DNA from 3 places in the Streptomyces sp. NPDC037271 genome. Region 2 is predicted to be linked to each of the others. Evidence: predicted binding sites of a transcription regulator. Region 2 holds the regulator's gene; each other region holds the start of a gene.
The links. Region 2 encodes HrcA, which represses chaperone genes, less so after heat shock. Its sites were predicted from a motif close to TTNGCACTCNGNNNNNCNGAGTGCNAA; they were not measured.
Positions count from the first base shown of each region.

Region 1: the regulator HrcA is predicted to act here: its motif matches at 1,487-1,513, upstream of groL (chaperonin GroEL).
Region 3: the regulator HrcA is predicted to act here: its motif matches at 3,485-3,511, upstream of groES (co-chaperone GroES).

Region 1 covers NZ_JBVJVN010000012.1:137,569-142,762, reverse strand. The annotation lists gene thrC (threonine synthase) at 1-364, shown strand, start outside; gene ACZ7G3_RS21635 (MoaD/ThiS family protein) at 361-636, shown strand; gene ACZ7G3_RS21630 (cold-shock protein) at 1,043-1,246, shown strand; gene groL (chaperonin GroEL) at 1,640-3,265, shown strand; gene ACZ7G3_RS21620 (hypothetical protein) at 3,391-3,534, shown strand; gene ACZ7G3_RS21615 (NADH:flavin oxidoreductase) at 3,636-4,766, shown strand; gene ACZ7G3_RS21610 (hypothetical protein) at 4,928-5,194, opposite strand, start outside.
Region 2 covers NZ_JBVJVN010000002.1:200,275-205,468, reverse strand. The annotation lists gene ACZ7G3_RS05645 (DUF3097 domain-containing protein) at 1-544, opposite strand, end outside; gene ACZ7G3_RS05640 (MBL fold metallo-hydrolase) at 629-1,453, opposite strand; gene hrcA (heat-inducible transcriptional repressor HrcA) at 1,638-2,654, shown strand; gene dnaJ (molecular chaperone DnaJ) at 2,655-3,794, shown strand; gene ACZ7G3_RS05625 (nitronate monooxygenase) at 3,895-5,019, shown strand; gene ACZ7G3_RS05620 (16S rRNA (uracil(1498)-N(3))-methyltransferase) at 5,016-5,194, shown strand, end outside.
Region 3 covers NZ_JBVJVN010000001.1:276,986-282,179, reverse strand. The annotation lists gene ACZ7G3_RS01425 (hypothetical protein) at 1-1,016, opposite strand, end outside; gene groL (chaperonin GroEL) at 1,284-2,909, opposite strand; gene groES (co-chaperone GroES) at 3,030-3,338, opposite strand; gene ACZ7G3_RS01410 (polysaccharide deacetylase family protein) at 3,568-4,383, opposite strand; gene ACZ7G3_RS01405 (polysaccharide deacetylase family protein) at 4,380-5,194, opposite strand, start outside.

The DNA.
Region 1 (5,194 bases), on a different contig from region 2:
ACGCCCGCAGAAGCCGGACACCATCGCCAAGTCCCTCGCGATCGGCAACCCGGCCGACGGCCCGTACGTCCTCGACATCGCCCGCCGCACCGGTGGCGCCGTGGAGGACGTGACCGACGAGCAGGTCGTCGACGCCATCAAGCTGCTCGCGCGCACCGAGGGGATCTTCGCGGAGACGGCGGGCGGGGTGACGGTCGGCGTCACCAGGAAGCTGATCGAGAACGGCGTCCTAGACCCGTCGCTCACCACCGTCGTCCTCAACACCGGCGACGGCCTGAAGACCCTCGACGCGGTGGCCGGCACCGGCCTCACCGCCACCATCCGCCCGAACCTGGACTCCTTCCGAGAGGCTGGCCTCGCATGAGCGTGACCGTTCGCATCCCGACCATCCTGCGCACCTACACCGGCGGCAAGGCGGAGGTCAGCGCCGAGGGCGCGAACCTCGGTGAGGTCATCGCCGACCTGGAGAAGAACCACACCGGCATCGCCGCCCGAGTCCTGGACGACCAGGGCAAGCTGCGCCGTTTCGTCAACGTCTACGTCAACGACGACGACGTCCGTTTCGAGCAGGGCCTGGAGACCGCCACCCCCGACGGCGCGGGCGTCTCCATCATTCCCGCGGTCGCCGGCGGCTGATACGCGTCGTAGCGCGAACTGCCCCCTCCGTAAGAGAAGCGGAGGGGGCAATTCCATGGGATTGAGCGCGGTAGAGTTGGGGAACGGGCTCCCGATCACAAGATCGGGAACTCTTCGTTCCTGCCGCACGCCCGACAAGATGTAGCCAAAGTGTGGGCGTCTTTCGCGGCTTTTGTTCCCTTTGCCTGCCCTGACTTGCCCCGAATTCAGGCGAATTCTCGCCACATTCCGGACCGGGCGCGTCCAGATTTCTCGTCCAATTGACCTGTTGCAGAGGGCAGTTGGACAGATACATTCAGCCGCGGTCGACGCGTTCCGGCGCACGCCCCCAGTCGTGGGGGGTGAGGTCTGACCCGGGTCCGCGAAGTGCGGATCTGTGCAAGGGCCAGTAATAGGGGAGTTAGGCATGGCTCAGGGCACCGTCAAGTGGTTCAACGCGGAGAAGGGGTACGGCTTCATCGCGGTCGACGGTGGTGCGGATGTTTTCGTCCACTACAGCGCGATTCAGATGGACGGCTACCGCACCCTCGAAGAAGGCCAGCGGGTCGAGTTCGAGATCTCGCAGGGTCAGAAGGGCCCGCAGGCCGACATGGTTCGCCTCAGCGCCTGAGACGCGCGGCCACCGCAGCATTTGGCCTTCATCCGAAGGGCCCGTACCTCCCGGGGTGCGGGCCCTTCGGCCTGCCCCGGATCCGCTCAGGACCTGGCCCGGACCTGGCCCGGATCTGGCCCGGGGCCTGGCCCGGAGTCTCCCCGGACCCGCCCGGATCCTTGTTCGCGGTCGGCCGAGACCGGGTGTCGATCCCCGAGAGGCGCTTGCACTCGACAGGGGCGAGTGCTAATCATTGCGTTAGCACTCTGAAGGTGAGAGTGACAACGAAGGACCGGGTCGGTGAGGCCCGCAGGCCGGGTGGGGAAGGAACCACACGGCACGCGAGCCGTCCGTCGCGGGCGCGGGCGCGGTCCGAAGGAATCACCCCCAGTCCTGGAGGGACCACTTCACATGGCCAAGATCATCGCGTTCGACGAGGAGGCGCGGCGCGGCCTCGAGCGCGGCATGAACCAGCTCGCGGACGCCGTCAAGGTGACGCTCGGCCCCAAGGGCCGCAACGTCGTCCTCGAGAAGAAGTGGGGCGCCCCCACGATCACCAACGATGGTGTGTCCATCGCCAAGGAGATCGAGCTCGAGGACCCGTACGAGAAGATCGGCGCCGAGCTGGTCAAGGAAGTCGCCAAGAAGACGGACGACGTCGCCGGTGACGGTACGACCACCGCGACCGTTCTCGCCCAGGCTCTGGTCAAGGAAGGCCTGCGCAACGTCGCGGCCGGCGCCAACCCGATGGCCCTGAAGCGCGGCATCGAGAAGGCCGTCGAGGCCGTCTCCGCCGCCCTGCTGGAGCAGGCGAAGGACGTCGAGACCAAGGAGCAGATCGCCTCCACGGCCTCCATCTCCGCCGCCGACACCCAGATCGGCGAGCTCATCGCCGAGGCCATGGACAAGGTCGGCAAGGAAGGCGTCATCACCGTCGAGGAGTCCCAGACCTTCGGTCTGGAGCTGGAGCTCACCGAGGGTATGCGCTTCGACAAGGGCTACATCTCGGCGTACTTCGCCACCGACATGGAGCGTATGGAGGCGTCGCTCGACGACCCGTACATCCTGATCGCCAACTCCAAGATCGGCAACGTCAAGGACCTGCTGCCGCTCCTGGAGAAGGTCATGCAGTCGGGCAAGCCGCTGCTGATCATCGCCGAGGACGTCGAGGGCGAGGCCCTGTCGACCCTGGTCGTCAACAAGATCCGCGGCACCTTCAAGTCCGTCGCCGTCAAGGCCCCGGGCTTCGGCGACCGCCGCAAGGCCATGCTCGGCGACATCGCCATCCTCACGGGCGGCGAGGTCATCTCCGAGGAGGTCGGCCTCAAGCTCGAGAACGCCACGCTCGACCTGCTGGGCAGCGCGCGCAAGGTCGTCATCACCAAGGACGAGACCACGATCGTGGACGGCGCCGGCTCCGCCGACCAGGTCCAGGGCCGGGTCAACCAGATCCGCGCCGAGATCGAGAACAGCGACTCGGACTACGACCGCGAGAAGCTCCAGGAGCGCCTGGCGAAGCTGGCCGGCGGCGTGGCCGTCATCAAGGCCGGTGCCGCCACCGAGGTCGAGCTCAAGGAGCGCAAGCACCGCATCGAGGACGCCGTTCGCAACGCGAAGGCGGCCGTCGAGGAGGGCATCGTCGCCGGTGGTGGCGTGGCCCTGCTCCAGGCCTCCCAGGTCTTCGAGAAGCTGGAGCTCTCGGGTGACGAGGCGACCGGCGCCAACGCCGTGAAGCTCGCCCTGGAGGCCCCGCTGAAGCAGATCGCCGTCAACGGTGGTCTCGAGGGCGGCGTCGTCGTGGAGAAGGTCCGCAACCTGACCGTCGGCCACGGCCTGAACGCCGCGACCGGCGAGTACGTCGACATGATCGCCGAGGGCATCATCGACCCGGCGAAGGTGACCCGCTCTGCCCTGCAGAACGCCGCCTCCATCGCCGCGCTGTTCCTCACCACCGAGGCCGTCATCGCCGACAAGCCGGAGAAGGCCGCCGCGGCCGGTGCTCCGGGCGGCATGCCGGGCGGTGACATGGACTTCTGATCGGCCTCTGGTCGATCGACCGTCCTACGGTTCCGAGGGCGGCACTCCCCGACAGGGGGTGCCGCCCTCGGGCGTGTCACCGGCCTTTCCCGCAGGCCCTGGTCATCGGCGCGCAGCGGATCGTCATGGCGCCGCTCCCGGTCGCCGGGCGCCGGCCCGCAGCCTCGCCGGACCGCGACCGCGACCGCGACTGCGACCGCGACTGCGACCGCGACCGCGACTGCGACCGCGACTGCGGCCGGGACTGCGGCTGTGACCTGCGCCACTGATGGCGGAGGGTCGGAATGGGCGGGACGGGCGGGCCCGTTGTTGTCACCGGCAGGTGCATGCGCATGCACATACCGACCGGTACCTCCAGAGGAGCCCCCACGTGACCATCACCGCCTCCGACGCCGCCTCGCGCGCCGCTCAGATCCTCGCCCGTCCGACGGCCATCAACGGCCTGACCGTGCCCAACCGCATCGCGATGGCCCCGATGACCCGGATGTTCTCACCGGGCGGCGTCCCCGGCGAGGACGTGCTCTCGTACTACTCCCGCCGCGCCGCCGCCGGTGTCGGCCTGATCGTCACCGAGGGTACCTACGTCGGCCACGACTCGGCCGGGCAGAGCGACCGCGTGCCGCGTTTCCACGGCGAGGAGCAGCTGGCCGGCTGGGCGAAGGTCGCCGACGCGGTGCACGCGGCAGGCGGCACGATCGTGCCGCAGCTGTGGCACATCGGCATGGTCCGCAAGCAGGGCGAGCAGCCCTTCCCCGACGCCCCCGCCGTCGGCCCCTCCGGCCTGCGGATCGGCGAGGACGAGGTCACCGGCAAGGCGATGACCCAGCGCGACGTGGACGACGTCATCGGCGCCTTCGCCGAGGCCGCGGCCGACGCCGAGCGCATCGGCTTCGACGGCGTGGAGATCCACGGCGCGCACGGCTACCTCGTCGACCAGTTCCTGTGGGCGGGCACCAACCGCCGCACCGACGCCTACGGCGGTGACCCGGTCTCCCGCACCCGTTTCGCCACCGAGATCGTGGCCGCCGTACGCGAGAAGGTCTCGCCCGACTTCCCGGTGATCTTCCGCTACTCGCAGTGGAAGCAGGACGCCTACGACGCCCGCCTCGCCGAGACCCCCGAGGAGCTGGAGGCCATCCTCACCCCGCTCGCCTCGGCCGGTGTCGACGCCTTCCACGCCTCCACGCGCCGCTACTGGCAGCCCGAGTTCGACGACTCCGACCTCAACCTCGCCGGCTGGACCAAGAAGCTCACCGGCAAGACCGTCATCACGGTCGGCTCGGTCGGCCTGGAGGGCGAGTTCACCGACTCCTTCCAGGGCGCGGGTGCGGCGCTCGGCAGCCTCGACAACCTCCTGGACCGGTTCGAGCGCGACGAGTTCGACATGGTCGCCATCGGCCGCGCGCTGCTCCAGGACCCGCAGTGGGCCCGTAAGGTGCTGGCCGGCCGCTTCGACGAGCTGGCGCCGTTCGACGCGGAGTCGCTGAAGACCCTCAGCTGACCCGGCCCGCCCCGGCCTGATCCGGTCGCGCACCGCGGCGTGAGGTCCGTGGAGTCACCCACTACTGCCGTACGTACGTCCAGCGGCGTCCGGTGAGGAAGTGATCCAGGACCAGCTCCGAGGTCCCGGAACCCGTGGTGCGCAGCCGTCAGCCGACGGCTTCAGTCCCAGTACGTCTCGTGGGTCAGCCGGTCGCCCTGGCCGTCGAAGGTGTCGACGGACGCGATGGTCTCCCCGTCGGCGACGGGCAGGGCGAACGCGCGGTACGAGGTCCCCGGCAGCGTCACGACCTCGGCGGTACGGACCGTACCGCCGTCGAGAGTCAACCGGGCCGTGGCCGTACCCGGAGCGGGGTTGCCGACGAAGATCCGGATCCCGGACGTGCCCTTGCCGGACAGACCGTGCAGCCCGGCGCCTTCGACGAAGTC
Region 2 (5,194 bases):
CGCTGGTCACCGCCTCCGCGATCCGCCACTCCTTGGAACCCGGCACCAGGTGGTCCACCAGGACCCCGAGCCGCGCGTCCGGACCGGGGGCGAACTCGGCGACGATCGACGGGAGATCGTCCACGCCGCCCAGGTACTCCACGACGACCCCCTCGATACGCAGGTCGTCGCCCCACACCTTCTCGACCAGCTCGGCGTCGTGCCGCCCCTCGACGTAGATGCGCCCGGCGCGCGCGACCCGTGCCCGTGCGCCGGGGACGGCGACCGACCCGGACGCCGTACGGGAGGGTCGCGTCGGACCGGAGGAGGGGCGGACCAGCGTCACCACCCGCCCCTCAAGGAGGAAGCCGCGCGGCTCCATCGGGAAGACCCGGCGCTTGCCGAAGCGGTCCTCCAGGGTCACCGTGCCCGCCTCGCAGCCGGTCACCGCGCCGCAGAAACCGGTGCCGGGCTCCTCGACCACCAGGCCGGGATCGGCCGGGACCTCCGGAACCGGCTGCGGTTTCTTCCACGGAGGGGTCAGGTCGGCGGAGTACTGGCGCATTCTGATGACGATACGAGGAGCGGGCGCGCCGTGATCGACACGACACGCCGAACCCGGTGCGACGCCGAACCCCATGCGCCATGATCAGCGCGAGACGCCGAACCGGGCGGCCAGCGCGTCCCGTTGGGCCCGCACGAAGGACGCGTCCACCACCGCTCCGTGACCGGGGACGTACAGAGCGTCCTCGCCGCCCAGGGCGAGCAGCCGGTCCAGCGCGGCCGGCCAGTGCTCCGGTACGGCGTCCGGGCCCGCCTGCGGTTCCCCCGACTCCTCGACCAGGTCCCCGCAGAAGACGACCGCCGGGTCGCCCGGCACCAGCACCGCGAGGTCGTGGGCGGTGTGCCCCGGGCCCACGTCGGCGAGCAGGACCTGCCGGCCGCCGCCCAGGTCGAGCGTCCACTCGCCGCGGACCTCGTGGCGGACGCGGACGAGCGCGTCGGCCGCCTCCTGGGCCCGCCGCGCGTCCAGCCCCTCGGCCACCGCGTCCGACCGCAGCGCCTCCCGCCCCTGTCCGCCCCGCGCGAACACGGCGTCCGTACCCGCCGCGCCGTATACCTCCGCGACCTCCATGCCTTCCGCGACCTCTCTGGCCCCCGAGCCCCCCGCGACCTCCGCGGCCCCCGAGCCCCCCGCGACGTCCGGGCCCCCCGCGCCCGTGAACGCCGCGGCGCCGAAGACGTGGTCGAAGTGCGGGTGGGTCAGCGCGAGATGTGTCACACCGTGACCGGCGAGCTCCCGCGCCTGGGCGCGCAGCCGGGCGCCCTCGCCGAGGCTCGACCCCGCGTCCACCACCAGCGCCGCGCCCACGCCGACGACCAGCCCCGCCGTGCAGTCCCACACCGGCAGCCGGCGCCGTCCCACCCCGGCCGCCACCCTCTCCCACCCCAGGTCTTCCCAAGTCACCGTCACGGCGACGACGCTAGCGGTACGGCACCCGCCCGCACGGCGGCGTGCCCCCGGCCTTGCCGGGTGTGTACCCCACGGCCGTACACTGGGCCGGGGAAGTCTGGCACTCGCGCACCGTGAGTGCCAGGGACAGACAGTGAGACAGGCAAGACGCCGGGTGGGCGACGAATTCAGGAGGTGTGCGCGAGTGCTCAGCGAACGCAGGCTCCAGGTGCTGCGCGCCATCGTCCAGGACTACGTCGGCACCGAGGAACCGGTCGGCTCCAAGGCCCTCACCGAGCGGCACAACCTCGGCGTCTCCCCGGCCACCGTGCGCAACGACATGGCGGCCCTGGAGGACGAGGGGTTCATCGCCCAGCCGCACACCAGCGCCGGGCGCATCCCGACCGACAAGGGCTACCGGCTCTTCGTCGACAAGCTGGCCGGCGTCAAGCCGATGACCGCGCCCGAGCGGCGCGCCATCCAGAACTTCCTGGAGGGCGCCGTCGACCTCGACGACGTGGTGGCCCGCACGGTGCGGCTGCTCGCGCAGCTGACCCGGCAGGTCGCCGTCGTGCAGTACCCGTCGCTGACCCGCTCGACCGTGCGGCACGTGGAGTTGCTCTCCCTGGCGCCCGCGCGGCTGATGCTCGTGCTGATCACGGACACCGGCCGGGTCGAGCAGCGGATGGTCGACTGCCCGGCGCCGTTCGGCGAGGCGTCCCTGGCGGACCTGCGCGCACGGCTCAACAGCCGCGTCGCCGGGCGCCGTTTCTCGGACGTGCCGAGCCTGGTGGAGGACCTGGCGGAGGCCTTCGAGGCCGAGGACCGGGGTACGGTCTCCACCGTGCTCTCCACTCTCCTGGAGACGCTGGTCGAGGAGAACGAGGAGCGGCTCATGATCGGCGGCACCGCCAATCTGACCCGCTTCGGGCACGACTTCCCCTTGGTGATCCGACCCGTCCTCGAGGCGCTGGAGGAGCAGGTCGTGCTCCTCAAGCTGCTCGGCGAGGCGAAGGATCCGGGCGTGACCGTACGGATCGGTCATGAGAACGCCCACGAAGGACTCAACTCAACGTCCGTCGTGTCGGTGGGCTACGGTTCGGGCGGCGAGGCGGTTGCCAAGCTCGGCGTGGTCGGACCGACCCGCATGGACTACCCGGGAACGATGGGAGCGGTACGCGCAGTGGCACGGTACGTCGGACAGATCCTGGCGGAGTCGTAGGTGGCCACGGACTACTACGCCGTACTCGGCGTACGCCGCGACGCGTCCCAGGACGAGATCAAGAAGGCGTTCCGGAGGCTCGCCCGCGAGCTGCACCCGGACGTCAACCCCGATCCGAAGACCCAGGAGCGGTTCAAGGAGATCAACGCCGCCTACGAGGTGCTGTCGGACCCGCAGAAGAAGCAGGTCTACGACCTCGGCGGCGACCCCCTCTCGCAGGCCGGCGGCGGCGGTGGCGCGGGCGGCTTCGGCGCGGGTGGCTTCGGGAACTTCTCGGACATCATGGACGCGTTCTTCGGCACGGCGTCGCAGCGCGGGCCGCGCTCGCGCACCCGCCGCGGCCAGGACGCCATGATCCGCATCGAGGTCGAGCTGGACGAGGCCGCGTTCGGTACGACCAAGGACATCCAGGTCGACACCGCGGTCGTCTGCAACACCTGCAACGGCGAGGGCGCGGCGCCCGGCACGTCCGCCCAGACGTGTGACATGTGCCGCGGCCGCGGCGAGGTGTCGCAGGTCACCCGGTCCTTCCTGGGCCAGGTCATGACCTCCCGCCCCTGCCCGCAGTGCCAGGGCTTCGGCACCGTGGTCCCGACCCCGTGCCCCGAGTGCGCGGGCGACGGCCGGGTCCGCTCCCGGCGCACCCTGACCGTCAAGATCCCGGCCGGCGTCGACAACGGCACCCGGATCCAGCTCGCGGGCGAGGGCGAGGTCGGCCCCGGCGGCGGCCCCGCCGGCGACCTGTACGTCGAGATCCACGAGCTGCCGCACTCGACCTTCCAGCGGCGCGGCGACGACCTGCACTGCACGGTCACCATCCCGATGACGGCGGCGGCCCTCGGCACGAAGGTGCCGCTGGAGACCCTCGACGGCATGGAGGAGGTCGACATCCGCCCGGGCACCCAGTCCGGCCAGTCGATCCCGCTGCACGGCCGCGGCGTCACCCACCTGCGCGGCGGCGGCCGGGGCGACCTCATCGTCCACGTCGAGGTCCTGACCCCGAGCAAGCTCGACCCCGAGCAGGAACGCCTGCTGCGCGAGCTGGCCAAGCTGCGCGGCGAGGAGCGCCCGCAGGGGCAGTTCCAGCCCGGGCAGCAAGGACTGTTCTCGCGGCTGAAGGACGCCTTCAACGGGCGCTGACACGGGCCACCGCCAGGAGCCTCCCGATGGGGATGCTCCTGGCGTATGCCGACGGAAGCCCGGATTCGGACCTGCTCACCGGACGTGAAAACATGCGGTCATGTCCTCCGCACTGACCGATCTCTTCCCCTACCCGATCGTGCAGGCACCCATGGCGGGCGGCGTCTCCGTGCCGCAGCTCGCCGCCGCGGTCTGCGATGCGGGCGGGCTGGGATTCCTCGCCGCCGGGTACAAGACCGCGGACGGGATGTACCAGGAGATCAAGCAGCTGCGGGGACTGACGAACCGCCCCTTCGGCGTCAACCTCTTCGTGCCGCAGCCGGAGACGCCCGGTGCGGGCACCGGAGGGACCGGCGCCGCGCCCTTCAACGCCTCCGCCGTCGGCGTCTACGCCCACCAGCTGGCCGGTGAGGCCGCCTGGTACGAGACGGAACTCGGCGATCCCGAATGCGGCCGGGACGACGGCTACGACGCCAAGCTCGCCGTGCTGCTGGACGACCCGGTGCCGGTGGTGTCGTTCCACTTCGGCGTCCCGAGCCGTGAGGTCGTCGACTCACTGCACCGCGTCGGAACCTTCGCCCTGGCCGCCGCGACCACCGCGGAGGAGGCCCGGGCCGTCGAGCGGTCCGGCGCGGACGCGGTGATCGCGCAGGGCGTCGAGGCGGGCGGCCACCAGGGCACCCACCGGGACCACCCGGAGACGGGCGGCACCGCCGGCACCGGACTGCTGTCGCTGGTCGCCCAGGTCCGGGAGGCGGTGAGCCTGCCGATCGTCGCGGCCGGCGGCATCATGCGCGGCGGCCAGATCGCCGCCGTCCTCGCGGCCGGCGCGAGCGCCGCCCAGCTCGGCACCGCCTTCCTCGCCACCCCCGAGTCCGGGGCGCACGCCCTGCACAAGCAGGCACTGACCAACCCGCTGTTCGTCCGCACCGAACTGACCCGGGCCTTCTCCGGCCGCCCCGCCCGCGGTCTGGTCAACCGCTTCCTGCGCGAGCACGGCCCCTACGCCCCCGCCGCCTACCCGGAGGTGCACCACCTCACCGCGCCGCTGCGCAAGGCGGCGGCGAAGGCGGGCGACGCGCAGGGCATGGCGCTCTGGGCGGGACAGGGCCACCGGATGGCCCGGGAACTGCCCGCCGGGCAGCTGGTGGAGGTGCTGGCCGCCGAACTCGCCGCCGCGGGGACGGCGTTGTCGGCGTTCGCGACGGGAGGTACGGGCCGATGACGGCGCCGGTGTTCGTGGTCGACTCCCTCCAGCCGGGGGACCTGACCGGAGGCGAGTACGTCCTGGACGGCCCCGAAGGACGGCACGCCGTCTCCGTGAAGCGGCTGCGGGCCGGCGAGGACGTCGTCCTCACCGACGGACGCGGACGCTGGGCCGAGGGCGTGGTGAAGGCAGC
Region 3 (5,194 bases), on a different contig from region 2:
ACGGCGAGGAGCCGGGTGGCGGCGCCCGCCTTCTTCTTACGGAGCTTCCGGTCGCCCACCACCTTCTGCGCCCACCCCGAGAGCCTCGCCCGGGTGACCTTGCCGAAGAGGAACGGGCGGGGCGCGGCAGGCAGCAGCGAGGGGACCGTGACCTGGGCGGGCTCCTCGGGCCGGGACGTCAGCGCGTCGTCGACGGAGACGTCCTGGGGCAGCCGCAGCCAGCCCACGTCGACCAGCTGCTGGAGCACCCGCTCGGCATCTCCCTGCAGCCAGCCGCTGAAGTCCTGCCCGGTGACGTTCCCGATGCCGGCGCGCGCGGCCCGCAGGGTGAGCATCAGCACCGCGAGCCGCGCCTCGGCCTCGGGGAGCGGGGAGCCGACCCGGACGTGCTCCAGCACACTGCGGGCGTGGACGGCCTGGCCCCGGGTCAGCAACCGCTCGACCACCGGCCCGTCCCCGTCCACCGGGACACCGAGGCGGTTGGCGTTCATCTCGCGGGTGGTCCGCGCGGCGGTCGCCGCCCGGTCCGCTTCTTCCCGCAGGGACGCGTCGTCGGTGACGACGGCCCACGCGGCGAAGGCACGGGCCTTGCGGTCGTGGAGTTCGGCGAGGACGGCGAGGTCAGGTTCGGGGCGCCGCTGGTACGCGCGGAAGGCGTCCCCGAGTTCGGTCAGCTCCAGCCGCAGCACGTCGGGCTGGAGGTCGTCGGGCACGATCCGCTGCGCGATCTTCGCCCATCGCCCCGCGCTCCGGGGCCCGGCCGGGACACCACCCGGCCGGGGACGCGGGGCACGCGGGGCAGGCCTGGCGTGCGGGACAGAGCCGTCCCGGGCACCGGCGGCACCGGGGCGGGCGGAGGCGGGGGCCGCCGACGGCGACCCACTGCCGGGAGCGTCGGAGAACAGCACCGGTCCACCGCCGGTCTCCGCCCCCCGGCCCGTCCGCGCCCTCTCCGTACGCCCCCTGCCGATGCCGTCCACGAACAGCTCGCCCCCGCCATCAGTGCCCGCGTTCACGCGATGCCGCCCTCTCCCTAGCCGAACCTGCGACCTCCCGCCCGCTGCGGGCGCAGCCACCTGACGTTACGTCGCCCGGGCACGAGGCCGGCCACGGACGGAGGTGGATCACACGTTCGGGTGACGGGTCTACTCCCGCGTACACCGACCGCGCGCGGCTGATACGAGGACGAGGGGCGGACGCGCTGCCGTGAACGCGCGGTGCCCGGCACCCCCGAAGGGGTACCGGGCACCGTCGGCTCGGTTCAGCTCAGCTCAGCGCTGCGCTCAGTGCGAGTGGCCGTGGCCGTGGCCCGCGGCGGCCGGCTCTTCCTCTTCCTTCTTCTCGACGACCAGGGTCTCGGTCGTCAGGAGGAGGGAGGCGATGGAGGCGGCGTTCTCCAGGGCGGAGCGGGTGACCTTCACCGGGTCGATGACGCCGGCCTTGACCAGGTCGCCGTACTCGCCGGTGGCGGCGTTGAAGCCCTGGCCCTTGTCGAGCTCGGCGACCTTGGAGGTGATGACGTAGCCCTCCAGGCCGGCGTTCTCGGCGATCCAGCGCAGCGGCTCGACGGCGGCGCGGCGGACGACCGCGACACCGGTGGCCTCGTCACCGGTCTTGCCGAGGTTGCCCTCGAGGACCTTGACGGCGTGGACCAGCGCGGAGCCACCACCGGAGACGATGCCCTCCTCGACCGCGGCGCGGGTCGCGGAGATGGCGTCCTCCAGACGGTGCTTGCGCTCCTTCAGCTCCACCTCGGTGGCGGCGCCGACCTTGATCACGCACACGCCGCCGGCCAGCTTCGCGAGGCGCTCCTGGAGCTTCTCGCGGTCCCAGTCGGAGTCCGTGTTCTCGATCTCGGCCTTGATCTGGTTGATGCGGCCCTCGACCTCGTCGCGCTTGCCGGCACCGTCGACGATCGTGGTGTCGTCCTTGGTGACGGTGATGCGACGGGCGGTGCCGAGCACCTCCAGGCCGACCTGGTCGAGCTTGAGGCCGACCTCCTCGGAGATGACCGTGGCGCCGGTGAGGACGGCCATGTCCTGCAGCATCGCCTTGCGGCGGTCGCCGAAGCCGGGGGCCTTGACGGCCACCGCGTTGAACGTGCCGCGGATCTTGTTGACGACGAGGGTGGAGAGCGCCTCGCCCTCCAGGTCCTCGGCGATGATCAGCAGCGGCTTCGAGGCACCCGCCTGGATGACCTTCTCCAGCAGCGGCAGCAGGTCCGCGATGGAGGAGATCTTGCCCTGGTTGATGAGGATGTAGGGGTCCTCCAGGACGGCTTCCATGCGCTCCTGGTCCGTCACGAAGTACGGCGACAGGTAGCCCTTGTCGAAGGCCATGCCCTCGGTGAAGTCCAGCTCCAGACCGAAGGTGTTGGACTCCTCGACGGTGATGACACCGTCCTTGCCGACCTTGTCCATCGCCTCGGCGATCAGCTCGCCGACCTGCTGGTCCTGGGCGGACAGCGCGGCCACGGCGGCGATGTCGGACTTCTCCTCGATCGGGCGCGCGGTGGCGAGGAGGTCCTCGGACACGGCGGCGACGGCCGCGTCGATGCCCTTCTTCAGCAGCGCCGGGGAGGCACCCGCGGCGACGTTCCGCAGGCCCTCGCGGACCAGCGCCTGGGCCAGGACGGTGGCGGTGGTGGTGCCGTCACCCGCGATGTCGTTGGTCTTGGTCGCCACCTCCTTCACCAGCTGGGCACCGAGGTTCTCGTACGGGTCCTCGATCTCGACCTCGCGGGCGATCGTGACACCGTCGTTGGTGATGGTCGGGGCGCCGAACTTCTTGTCGATGACGACGTTGCGGCCCTTGGGGCCGATCGTCACCTTCACCGTGTCGGCGAGCTTGTTGACGCCGCGCTCGAGGGCGCGACGGGCGTCCTCGTCGAACTTCAGGATCTTCGCCATGGGAGCGTGAGCCCTCTTCCGGAAATCTCGGGGTTATACGGCGCTGCGCCCCTGGCGCCCGGCTTTTTTATGGTCGCGGGAGCCAGGGGCGCAGCTGGAAAGCAAGGTGCTTCGGGTGAATTACTTCTCGACGATCGCGAGCACGTCGCGGGCCGAGAGGACGAGGTACTCCTCGCCGTTGTACTTCACCTCGGTGCCGCCGTACTTGCTGTAGAGCACGACGTCGCCGACGGTGACGTCGAGCGGAAGACGGTTGCCGTCCTCGAAGCGGCCCGGGCCGACGGCCAGGACGACGCCCTCCTGGGGCTTCTCCTTGGCCGTGTCCGGAATGACCAGGCCCGAAGCCGTGGTCTGCTCGGCGTCGAGCGGCTGGACCACAATGCGGTCCTCGAGCGGCTTGATGGCAACCTTGGAGCTGGTGGTCGTCACGATCCGACCTCCCCCTTCGGAGATCTCACGGGGTTAACTGTCTGAGGTGGCGACCAGGTGGATCCGTCGTCGCGGGTGCCGGACCTGCCCGTCGCGTCATTGGCACTCTCCAGTGGGGAGTGCCAGAGCCGAGACTATGACCGCGATTAGCACTCGGTCAAGCGGAGTGCCAATGTCGGCGGCGCGTCGGGAGGGATTCGGGGGATCTCGCACCGAACCGGGGCCGGTGTCAGAGGTAGTCCCCCAGGCGTCCCACCCGCAGACCCTGCTCCTCGATCTCCTCCAGCAAACGCCCGGTGCGCGCGCTCACGCCCACGCCCGTCGGGTGGTCCGGGGCGACGGACACGATGTCGCCCGGGTGGAGGCGGTGGTCGCCGCGGGCGTAGGTGAGGTCCCCGCCGGCGTTCAGGGTCGCCCGCCACAGGACGACGGCCGTGATGCCGCAGTCGGCGGCGGCGCGCAGGGTCGTGGTGTCGTACGTGCCGTAGGGCGGGCGGAAGAGATGCGGGCGGACGCCGAAGCGGGACTTGAGCTTGGTCTGCTGGCCGCAGATCTCGGCGCGCTGGCCGGCGTAGGGCAGGCCGCGCAGGGAACGGTGGTCGAGGGTGTGGTTCTGCAGGTTCGCGCCGACCGAGCGCAGCCGGGCGAAGTGGCCGTACGCCGGTCCGGCGACGGTGTCGGTGAGGAACAGGGTGACCGGGAGCCGTCGTTCGCGGACCAGGCCGGCGAAGTGCGGGTCGCGTTCGGCGCTGTCGTCGAAGGTGAGGAAGACGACCGGGTCGGTGGTGCGGACGTGGTCCACGACGGGCGGCAGGGCCTGTCCCCGTCCGTCACCTTGACCGGCACCGTGCCCGTTGCCCTGACCGGCACCTTGCCCACTGCCCTGACTGCTGCTCGGCCCGTTGCCCTGACTGCTGCCCCGGATCCCCGCCCGGGCCTGCTCCGCGACGGGCGGGGGTTCGGCGGGGCCCGCGAACTGTGCGCAGCCGGTGAGCAGTACGGCGGCCAGGGCGGCCCCGGTCGGCCGGAACCGCCCGCACCTCACAGGTAGTCCTCCAGCCGGGCCACCGCGTATCCCTCCGCCGTCACCTTGTCGAGGAACTCGCGGACCATGTCGCGCATGGTGCCGCCCCAGTCGTCCTCGCCCCGGAAGTGGGTGAGGACGATGTCGCCGGGGTGGATCTCGCGGTCCCACTCGCGGTAGTCCCAGTGGTCGGCGAAGACCTCCGCGTTCCAGATCGGGGCGTACTCGATGCCGCAGGCCTTGGCGGCGCGCAGGGTGTCGCGGTTGTAGTTGCCGTAGGGCGGACGGAAGAGGGTCGGGCGCTCGCCGTAGCGCGCCTCGATCACGTCCTGCATGCCGCAGATCTCGCGCTTCTGTCCGGCGTAGGACAGGCCGGGCAGGTAGGGGTGGTGGAGGGTGTGGTTGTTGAGGGTGACGCCGCGGTCCTGCATCCTCCCGAAGTAGCCGTAGTCCTCCTTCGCCAGGTAGTCGCTGATGAAGGCGGTGTACGGGATCTTCAGCTCGCTCATCATCCGCAGGAACGCCGGGTCCTTCTCGGCGCCGTCGTCGATGGTGAGGAAGACGATCTTCTCCTTGGTGGGGATCGAGGTGAAGACCGGCGGGAGGTTCTCCTGGCCGTCCACCTCGAAGCCCTCGCGCGCCTTGATCTCCGGCTTCTTCTCGGGGGGCGGGGGCGCCGTCAGCGGGACCTTCTCCAGCTTCCAGCGCTTGGCGGCGGCGACCCGGGCCGCCCGGGCCGCGCGCAGCTCGGACGCGTAGGCGTCGAGCGCGCGGGCCGGGGGTGCCTGCAGGGGCTCCCCGCCGGCGCCCTGCCCCTGGGAGGCGTCCTGCG